3 regions of the Paenibacillus sp. J22R3 genome follow, and region 2 is predicted to be linked to each of the others. Evidence: riboswitches for the same ligand, from Rfam matches in the RefSeq annotation. Region 2 holds a riboswitch; each other region holds the start of a gene.
The links. Region 2 has a riboswitch for cyclic di-AMP ahead of AC0YN4_RS31385 (hypothetical protein). Riboswitches for the same ligand answer to the same signal wherever they lie in the genome.
Positions count from the first base shown of each region.

Region 1: linked by a shared signal. The riboswitch ahead of AC0YN4_RS29945 (G5 domain-containing protein) and the one ahead of AC0YN4_RS31385 (hypothetical protein) in region 2 are both predicted to bind cyclic di-AMP.
Region 3: linked by a shared signal. The riboswitch ahead of AC0YN4_RS22820 (histidine kinase) and the one ahead of AC0YN4_RS31385 (hypothetical protein) in region 2 are both predicted to bind cyclic di-AMP.

Region 1 covers NZ_JBWDNS010000012.1:9,707-12,984, forward strand. The annotation lists gene AC0YN4_RS29935 (HD domain-containing protein) at 1-613, shown strand, start outside; gene AC0YN4_RS29940 (TatD family hydrolase) at 635-1,399, shown strand; cyclic di-AMP (ydaO/yuaA leader) riboswitch at 1,587-1,873, shown strand; gene AC0YN4_RS29945 (G5 domain-containing protein) at 2,096-3,244, shown strand.
Region 2 covers NZ_JBWDNS010000016.1:18,628-21,905, reverse strand. The annotation lists gene kdpA (potassium-transporting ATPase subunit KdpA) at 1-712, opposite strand, end outside; gene AC0YN4_RS31390 (potassium-transporting ATPase subunit F) at 744-821, opposite strand; gene AC0YN4_RS31385 (hypothetical protein) at 1,144-1,560, opposite strand; cyclic di-AMP (ydaO/yuaA leader) riboswitch at 1,686-1,854, opposite strand; gene AC0YN4_RS31380 (spermidine synthase) at 2,154-2,903, shown strand; gene thpR (RNA 2',3'-cyclic phosphodiesterase) at 2,966-3,278, shown strand, end outside.
Region 3 covers NZ_JBWDNS010000005.1:355,949-359,226, forward strand. The annotation lists gene AC0YN4_RS22820 (histidine kinase) at 1-1,472, opposite strand, end outside; cyclic di-AMP (ydaO/yuaA leader) riboswitch at 1,667-1,819, opposite strand; gene AC0YN4_RS22825 (DUF445 domain-containing protein) at 2,021-3,278, opposite strand, start outside.

The sequences.
Region 1 (3,278 bases), on a different contig from region 2:
GTATTTTCACCCGGTCACGAGAAGCTCTGAAATTATATTAAGGCAAATCTTCCGAAGGGCGAAGGAGCTCTTCGCGAATGATTACAAATTTCATACATTAATGAAGCCTATAAAGATGCTGCTTGCGGGCACAATGGACATTGAAGGGTATTTGGATCTGGATGAAGCCCTTGTTCAAACGGCTTTTGCACAATGGGTCCATGAGCCTGATCCCGTGTTGTCGGACCTATGCCGTAGGTTTCTCAATCGCAAGCTGTACAAATATGTTACGATGGATCACCCTGATGAGAAGCTGTGGCAAGAAATCCGTGAGCAGCTGCAAGAAATCGGCCTTCATCCGGACTATCACCTAGAAATTGACTTTCCTTACGACATGCCCTACGATGTTTATCGTCCCGGCTCAACAACTGCTGCAGGCAAGGAAGAAAAACCTCCGATTCTGCTGCTGAGCAGTGATGAACGATTGTCGGAAATCTCAAGCCGCTCGGATATCATTCGTTCCATTACCGGTATCCATCAAGGCAAGTACCATCTTTATTACCCGGAGGAACCGCTTCGCGAATCAGCTCACAGGCTGCCTGCGAAACTCCGCGAATTATTTGCTTTAATGTAGAAAGGGGTTTCCATATCCATCATGTTAATCGACACGCATACGCATTTAGACTCGCCTAAATTCGACGAAGACCGAGCAGAAGTTATCGAAAGAGCGCAGGCTGCCGGCGTACATAAGCTCATCAATATCGGCTTTAACCGTGAGACCATCCCAACTACGATGGCGCTTGCCGAGCAGTATTCCTTTATCTATGCGGCTGTGGGCTGGCATCCGGTTGACAGTATTGATATGCGTCCCGAGGATCTGGATTGGATTGCATCGCTTTGTGACCATCCGAAGGTTGTGGCGATCGGCGAAATTGGTCTGGATTACCACTGGGACACCTCGCCTAAAGATGTTCAGCAGCGAGTATTCCGCGAACAAATCCAATTAGCCAAGCAGAAACGGATGCCAATCGTTATTCATAATCGGGATGCCCACGAGGATGTCGTCCGTTTGCTTCGAGAAGAGGATGCCAAGGACGTTGGCGGGGTCATGCACTGCTTCTCCGGTAGTTGGGAAACGGCGAAACAATGTCTCGATATGAACTTCTATATTTCGTTCGGTGGACCGCTTACATTCACCAATGCAAGGGTGCCAAAGGAAGTGCTTTCACAAGTGCCTCTGGACCGAATTTTGATCGAAACGGATGCTCCTTATTTGGCTCCTCACCCCCATCGCGGAAAACGAAATGAGTCTGCATTCGTCCGTCTTGTAGCAAACACGATCTCGGAGATAACGGGTAAAAGTGTGGAGGAAGTCGGCGAAATAACCACGGAAAACGCAAGGAAATGTTTTGGAATCTGATGAAAACGGCTTTGAAAGCAAGGATTTGGGACTATTCTCGTGATAAAACTGATTTTGATTGAAGAAATTGCTTGCTTTTCGTCTATTTTTCCTTGAAATTCGTTAAAATCGTCATTAATCAGTTCTTTACAATGTGGCGCGGTAGACGGTATGATTCATTTCAGAGCAACAAAACTTGTATTCCTTTTCCAATAAAACGCTTAATCTCCGGAATTCGGAGAGCGGGGGAACCAATTGTTGAAACTGTTTGTATCACGGAGAAACAGCTTGTTCGTTTCTTCTCCTTAAAACGTGTTCGTCGACTAAAGGGCGACACTGTTTTGTACAAGGCAGACAGCGATAGACATGAAATTCTTCTTGGGGTGAATTTTGCGACCGGCACAGCAGCAATTGTTCGAACGTGCCATTAGCGAATAGGGCGACTCTCACGTCCGAATCCGACAGCTAACCTCGTAAGCGTCAATAAGAGAGATCAACCTCGTGCATGCAATTCCATGCTACCATTGTCTAATGGGAAGCCACGAAACAGATCCTCTGTCGTCGGGCTTCTTTTTGTTTGAAAGAAGCATAAACTGACGACAAAAGCTGTATTATGGAAGTGGTCCGGGGCTGAATTTGGAAAGAAAATCTCTATAGTCGCGTCTATGTAATCATGCGTAACAAAGGCGGCGGGGCTATGTAAGGAGGACCGATGAAATGGGAGCACTCCAGCTTAAGGACACCCATGGGAAACGATCATCCAGCATGTCTTTCGCATTGCGATGGAAGCATGAGAACATGCGTTTAATTGTACTAAGCGCTATGATCTCAATCGCTATGACTTTCATGTTTCTGGTGTTGTTGTACGGAACGGCTGACAAGCGCGTGTCCGTAGTAGTGAATGGACGAGAAACCATTGTCTCTACGAAGCAATGGGTCCTTCAACGCCTACTGGATGAACAAGCTATTGCAGTTGGCACTTATGATAAAGTGTCGATGCCGCTGGATGGCGGTATTAAAGACGGTGACCGAATTGTTATTAATCAAGCGGTGCCTCTTATTGTAAAAGCTGACGGCAAAGCAAGAACGTTGTACACGACAGAAAGAACCGTACAGGCGGCGATCGATCAGGCTCATATATCGATACGCAGTCAAGATAAGGTAGTACCTTCGTTATCCTCGGGACTTAAACCGAATATGATTATTTCAATCACTCGGATTGATACGAAGATCTCGGAGAGTACCCACCCCGTTCCCTTCTCCACTGTGAAGAAGGATGATCCCAAGCTAGCGCAAGGGAAAGAACAGCTTGTCCAAACGGGTAAACAAGGCACGGTCGTTAAACGTTATGAAAAGACTTTCGAAGACGGAGTTCTAGTCTCGCAGACATTAGTCGAGAAGTTGACCAAGTCACCTTCTGTCGATCAAATCGTGTCGGTCGGGACGAAGAAACCTGAACCGAAGGTAACGATGCTGCGGGCGAATTCGCCGAGCATATCTACCATGACGAAGCGAGGCGTTACGTTCAGTGCAAAGAAAGTAATAAAGAATGTAACCCTTACGGCTTATTCTGCCGGCTTGGCTTCGACGGGTAAAGGCAAGAACCATCCACAGTACGGTATTACCGCATCGGGAGCACGCGTTCAAGAAGGCCGTACCATTGCGGTCGACCCGAAAGTCATTCCGATCGGCTGGTGGGTGTATATCGAAGGAATCGGTTTCCGCCGAGCTGAGGATACGGGCAGTGCAGTCAAAGGCAACAAGATTGATGTTTACTTTGACAGCGAGTCGTATGCCGATAAATTTGGGCGGAAGCGGGGCTATACGGTTTATGTGCTGGGTCCGAAGAAACCATCAGCAGTGTAGGCAGTATTCCTCGGTATGAACATGCGTATCGTAT
Region 2 (3,278 bases):
TACCGAACCATCCCCCGCCGTTCGTACCGATATTTTTGATTGATTCCAGCGTTGCAACGAGGCCTCTGGTTATCGTTTGCTGAGCCCCTTCAAGCGTGGTCGCATCTACAGCACCTTGGAACGTTTGCGGAATGCCTTGGAACACGTAGAACAAAGCAACCAAGAAGCTGAGCGGCAAGAACACTCGCGTGATTCCGCGAACCATGTCCACATAGAAGTTACCTAGATTATCCTGACGTCCGACGAGTCCGCGTATGAACGCAATCGCAATTGCAAAGCCGGTTGCCGCCGACGTGAACATCGGAAAGGTAATCGCAAGCAATTGAGACAGATAGGATAGTCCGTTCTCACCCGAGTAAGACTGCCAGTTCGTATTCGTAATAAACGATACGGCTGTATTGAAAGCCTGCCCTGCAGGCATATTGCCGATCCCGTCCGGATTAAGCGGCAGAAAGCTTTGAAACCGTAATACAAGATACAATAGGAGCATCATAACAAAGTTGCTCAGCAGGACGGCTGCTACATACTTCTTCCAGCCCATTGCTTCATCTTCGCGTACGCCCATCAACCGATACAGCAACCGTTCAAACGGACCGAACACACGATCCAATGCTGTTTTCTCATGCTGAAACACTTTTACAAGATAACTGCCTACCGGCTTAACCAACAACATAATGATGATCAGCGTAATGGCTACCTGTACGAACCCCATACTCATGTCATGAATCCTCCGCCCTGGCCATTTAGAATTTTTCTGGTTTAACTAACACAAAGCCTAGATACAAAATAAGAATAGCTGCAATAATGCCGACGATAATCATAGCGTTACCTCCCTAGGCTCTCTCACAGAATTTAAGGAATCCCCAGAATATTGCGAATGCAGCAACAAACAATACCACCATTGTAAAATCATTGACCATAACTTCTTACTACCTCCTATAGCTGCATGCAGTGAATTGAGAATATTTTCCCCTGCTAGATTGAAACTATTCATGTCTTTCAGCGTGCTTGAGGTTTCATACGCTGCTTATCGGTTCCCCCTCTTCGGTATAAGGAAATCTTAATACGGGTTGCCGTAAAAAGGGGGTAAAGAAACCTGCTGCCAGGTGTAAAAAAAGTATAAAAATCAATCGTTATCGCCGTCTAGAACGATACGTATGCCTGAGAATGGTCGAATAAATAGGCGCGATTCCATAATGCGTAATTTCGATTGGCTATGCCTTTCGCCGTGTAATCCAGCTGCTCGGCTAAGCTTGTTAATGCCGATTCCATTAAATGCGCGCGTTCCATCCCCCATGCGTCTTGCTTCTGGTGGATGTAGTCCAGACTCTCCTCGAGTGTCAGTCCCTTCATTCGCTGGTAGATGGCCGTCCACTGCACAATGTCGCCCTTCAGGTTACAGCCGTGCATCTGGAATTCAATGAGGCTGCAGCCTCCGTCATTCGTGGTGATGGCGAGTAAACCGCAAATGCAGTCTTCACTATGTCCAGGCAGCCGTTCATCCGTGAGCTCCCCATCAAATTGAAACAGCTCGATCGCCTTAATCTTGCAATCTTTCACAATAGTCACTCTCCTGAATGGTTTGGTAGAAAACACAAAGAGGCCCGGGGAGCAGAGAAACTCTACTCCCGGGCCTCTTTCACAGCGTGCGTAAAGAAACAAGCTGCTGGAAGCTCGATTGAAGGGGGTTCTCTCTCATACGCTTACGAGGTTAGCTGTCGGATTCGGGCTTGAGAGTACCCTACCTTAACAAATAACACCTGTTATGGATTCACCCCAAGAAGCCGTTCTGATCGAAATCGGCTTCTGATTGGTTCCCCCGTTCCTCTTGCGAGGACTCAGCGTTTAAAGCAAGTTATTCCGTTGATGAATCAAATCTTATTCCTGCGCGAAGAGAATGTAAAACCTGATTTACGTGCTAATTCCGCCAATTCTATCGAATTGCGCGCATAATTGCGCTTTCATCCTGCGAACCCATTCTTTTCAATTGGATTATCATAGGAATGCTTCCAAACCTTACTGCTTGTGATGCCAACAATAAGGAGCAAAGCACATTGTTCTCACATGGCAATTGAATGTGACCCCGAGATGCGATACGCTGAAATCTATAATGGACCCGGCCTGCTCGCTGGGAAGAAGGAGATTGGATCATCGTGCAGATTTTGCACCGGGAAAACAGCTCGCTGAACGAGATTACCGTTTACGATACGAATACGTACGGCGAGGAGCATGGGCGATTCCGAGTCCTTCAGTTCTCAAACAGCGCCATGCAAGGTGCTGTGGATTTGGATCAGCCTGAGCGGATCCTATTCGAATATCCGCAGGCTATGCTTCACCTCATGAATGGCAGCAACCCGACCTATCAGCGTCTGTTTATCATTGGTCATGGCGTTGGAACAATTGCTCGACATAGTACGGCGAGAACGATCAAAGTTGCGGAGCTGGACGAGCGAGTTGTGGCGTTAAGCAGGCAATATTTTGGCTATCGTGACGATAATGTGGCGGTTGGCGATGGCCGTGAACTGCTCTCATGCGAAGCTGAGCATACGGTTGATTTTATTGTGCTCGATGCCTTCTCCGATAAGGGAACGCCGCGGCATTTGACTTCGATGAGCTTCTTCGAGCTTGCTGCCGCCAAGCTGGATGAGAGCGGTGCTATCCTCATCAATCTCATGGGTAAGCGTGAGAACGATGCACATATAAACGCCATCTATACAACACTTCGAGAAGTGTTTCGATTCGTGAAAGCATTTGCTTTGCCAGCTGAAAACGCCGCGGATCGTCGAAATTACATCCTGACGGGCAGCAGCGCCCCGCTGACCTGCCAGACTCGCCGAATGGCCGGGTTTATGGAAATGGAATTGGGGCAAGGCTATATCATCGTGGATCACGATCACGACTAGTAGGATTCGCCTATCAGACGTGCTAGTGATATTTTTGATAAGAGAGGGGTTGCTATAAACCTTTGAATACGCCAGCCGCTCCGGCGCAGACCGTCCGCTTATTCGCTGCCGTCCCTGTACCGGATTCCATTAAACAGTCACTTTCGATAGGGTGCGAGGACATCAAATCACAGCTTCTATTTCGCAAATGGGCACATCCTGACGATTATCACATCACGCTGCAATTTCTGGGCGATACGCCAATAGAGCTTGTCCCTGCCATCTCGGCAGCACTTCGTGAAGCAGCATCGTCCGTTCAGGCTTTCGCGTTACATGTGACTTCGCTGGGCGTCTTCGGGCGTCCGATTCGCCCCTCCGTCCTGTGGGCTGACGTCG
Region 3 (3,278 bases), on a different contig from region 2:
GCAATAATCGCGTCCACATCCATCTCCGAGTAAACCTGGCCATCGAATTCAACTGTCCGACGAGGCACAACCTCAAGCCGCCCGGCCTGATCCTGCGTTTCCGCGCGGTCATGCGTCTCCATAAGTCCAACTACAACATCGATTTCTTTGCGCAGCAAATCATTGCCCTCGCGAAGCATCATATAGGACTTGCCCACTCCCGGTGCTGCGCCGACATAGACCTTGAATTTACCGCGGCGAATCCGCTCGATCTTCTTCTCTACCTCTTGCGCACTCAGCCTCCGGTACGGCTCGGCTGTCATCTTCGGGGTTGCCCGTTTCGTCGGCAGTACTCGCTCCCCCTCATGATCGGCTCTGTCCGCCATGAAGAAAACGTCAATGTTGCGCATTTGTTTCAGCACGCTTCCCGCGATAGAACCCTGTGCAATCTCCTGTGCACGCGTCTGCTTGGAATGCCCCATAACAATACGGGTGGCATTAATCAGCATCGCGTATTTAATGAGTGCACGCGGGATTTGTCTTCTATTATTAACCAGAATCTCTCTAAAGCCGGCATCCACCTTCTCGGTCAGCTTCAGAATGGAGCGCTTGAAGTCATCTCTCTCCTTCGTGGGCTCCTGGCTGGAATCGACGAAGACTACAACCTCCAAGTCGCCGCCAAGACGTTTGGCGATTTGTTGCCCGCGCCGGATATAGATCGAACCATTCCAGTGATACTGCGCCGCTACCAAGATGCGCTCCGTCGCGCCGGACGGCCCGATGAAGCCCTGCTCCTCGCGGTATTTCTCCAGCGACTCGTTCACGCCCTCCGCCATCAGCCGAAGCGCAATCTCTCTGAGCTTGCCGAGGTTCCCACGCTTGAGCAGCCCGGGATCTTTAATATTATTTAAACGCCCTTCATTTAGGCGTGACAGAATCGTTTCCGGTGAAGCATCGATTAACCGCACCTCATCTGCCAATTCCAGCAGATCCGCGGACACCGTACATTCCGCTGTGATGCCTGTCAATTTCTGCGCAAGCTCGGTTACTCCTTCGAGTTCGTATACATTCACGGTCGTGATGATGCTGATACCATGACTCAGAAGAAATTGGATGTCCTCCAAACGGTTCGGGAATTTCGCTTCCGGACGGTTCTCGTGCGCCAGCCCGTCAACGAGCAGCACCTCCGGATTCCGTTCCAGAATGGCATCCAAATTAAGATCCTTCTTCTCCACGTCCCCCTTGTACCAATGAATACTCGGAATCCGCTCCAAATCAGCAAGCTGCTCCACCGTTTCAGGTCGGCGCATCGTCGATACTGCGCAAATCACAACCTCAATGCCTTGCTGCATAAGCGCTTGGCCTTCGCGCAGCATATGATAGGTTTTGCCTGAGCCGCTCACGGCACCAACATAAATTTTAAGACGGCCGCGATGAATTTTGGAGATGGATAAGAGCATTTCTTCAGGGGTTTTGCGGCGGTAACCAGCCATGACAACTTCGCCTTCCTTTCTACACCTTTAAACTTACATAATCTTCGCAAACTTATTCTTCTTTGTGACCATCCTTACCTTATAAAACGCACAAAAAAGAAGCCTGCAGGGGGATTGCCTCTTTAACACAGAGGAACGCCTCTCGCGGCTTCTAGGCACAAGTTATCATCAAAGTGTCTATTGCACGAACATTCGTTGCCTCTCTTATACGCTTTCGAGGTTAGCTGACGGATTCGGGCGTGAGAGTCGCCCTACTTGAAGCGTCGACCATGCGGTCTGTTCTTCAAGATTCACCCCAGATGAGTGGTTCCCCCGATTTCTATTCAGAAATTCAGCGCTATAGCAGAAGATTAAGCATGAATCGTATGTTACGCCTGCGCATGTCTTTTGTAAAGGAATGCCGCAAACGGTTTCGTTCTCATTTCCAGCCAACTGACGCGAATATAACGCTTACAATGGAGTAGATCGCAAGCACTCTCCTTCTACCTCACTAATTTGCCGTTTCTCACAAATAAGGCGAAATAGAAGAGACAGCCTGCTGCTTCGCGCTAGTTATAACCGAAGCCCATTTCAATTAACCGGAGCAGCAGACCAATCAGGAAGCCGCAGACGGCACCATTCACCCGAATCCATTGCAGGTCCTGCCCCACTTTATCTTCAATTAACTCCACCAGCTGATCATTGTCGAGACGATCGAGGTTCTCCTTGACGAACGAGCCGATCTTCGCGTGATTGCGTTCAATGAGTCCGGCGATCTGCCCTTTCAACCAATGCTCGGCATCCTGAACCAAGCCGTGGTTCTCCTCCAGGCGATCAAGCAGCCCCTCCAGCATCGGCCAAACCTTAGCTGCAAAATCCTCCGAATGAAGGAACGTAATGCCCCTCTCGCGCAGCGATTCGAACAACCGTGTCATCTCGCCATCCAGATCGAAGGAAGCAAGCAATTCATCGCGCAGCGCGTTCAACTGTCCGGTCTCGGCCAAACGTGAGATTAACATCTCCAGCCCTTGATGCAGATGCTTCATAATAACAGCACGACGATCCGTGCCTTGAACCTTCAGTTCATTAATCTTCGTTAGGATAAAGGATTGCAGCATCGTGCCCAGCCGATCCTCATCCAGATAGCCGATAAACGCGTTGACCGCAAATTGCATCAGGCCGCCCAGATTCAGCCCTTTCACGAGCTGCATCGCCGCATTGCCCAGCTCGCGGCGCATCCCTTCGGTGCTCGCCCATTCTTCCGCACGCTCCAGCAGCAGATCGAGCAGACGCTCGTCTACGCCATTCTCCACGGCGTTGCGCAAGAAGCCGCGCAGCGCTGCTTCCAAATCAATTCGCTCCACCGCGGAGCGAATTTCCCCCGAGAGAATAGGGACTAGCTTCTCCATCTCGATCGTACGCAGCGCTCCCTCAAGCAGATGAGGCAGACGCTCGCTGTGTACCGCCGAATGAGCCGCCTGGCGAAGAGCAGGCAACAGCTGCTTCGCCAGCTCAATCTGCCGCAGCTTCTCGATCATGCTCTCCTTCGCAAGCAGCCGATCCTCGAGCACGCGCACGATACCGTCCGACATCTTCTTGCGATTGCGCGGCAGCAGCGCCGTATGCGGAATCGGAATTCTCAACGGATGGCGAAACAGCGCCGTAACGGCAAACCAGTCCGCGAGCCCCCCGATGACACCGGCCTCGAAGCCGACATGCAGCAAGCTAAGCCCCGTGCCGCCGAAAGGCAGCGTAGCCGCGAAACCCGTTGCCATAATACCAAGCGATATATTAGCAATATGTTTGTTTTTTCTCGAATCGTTCGCC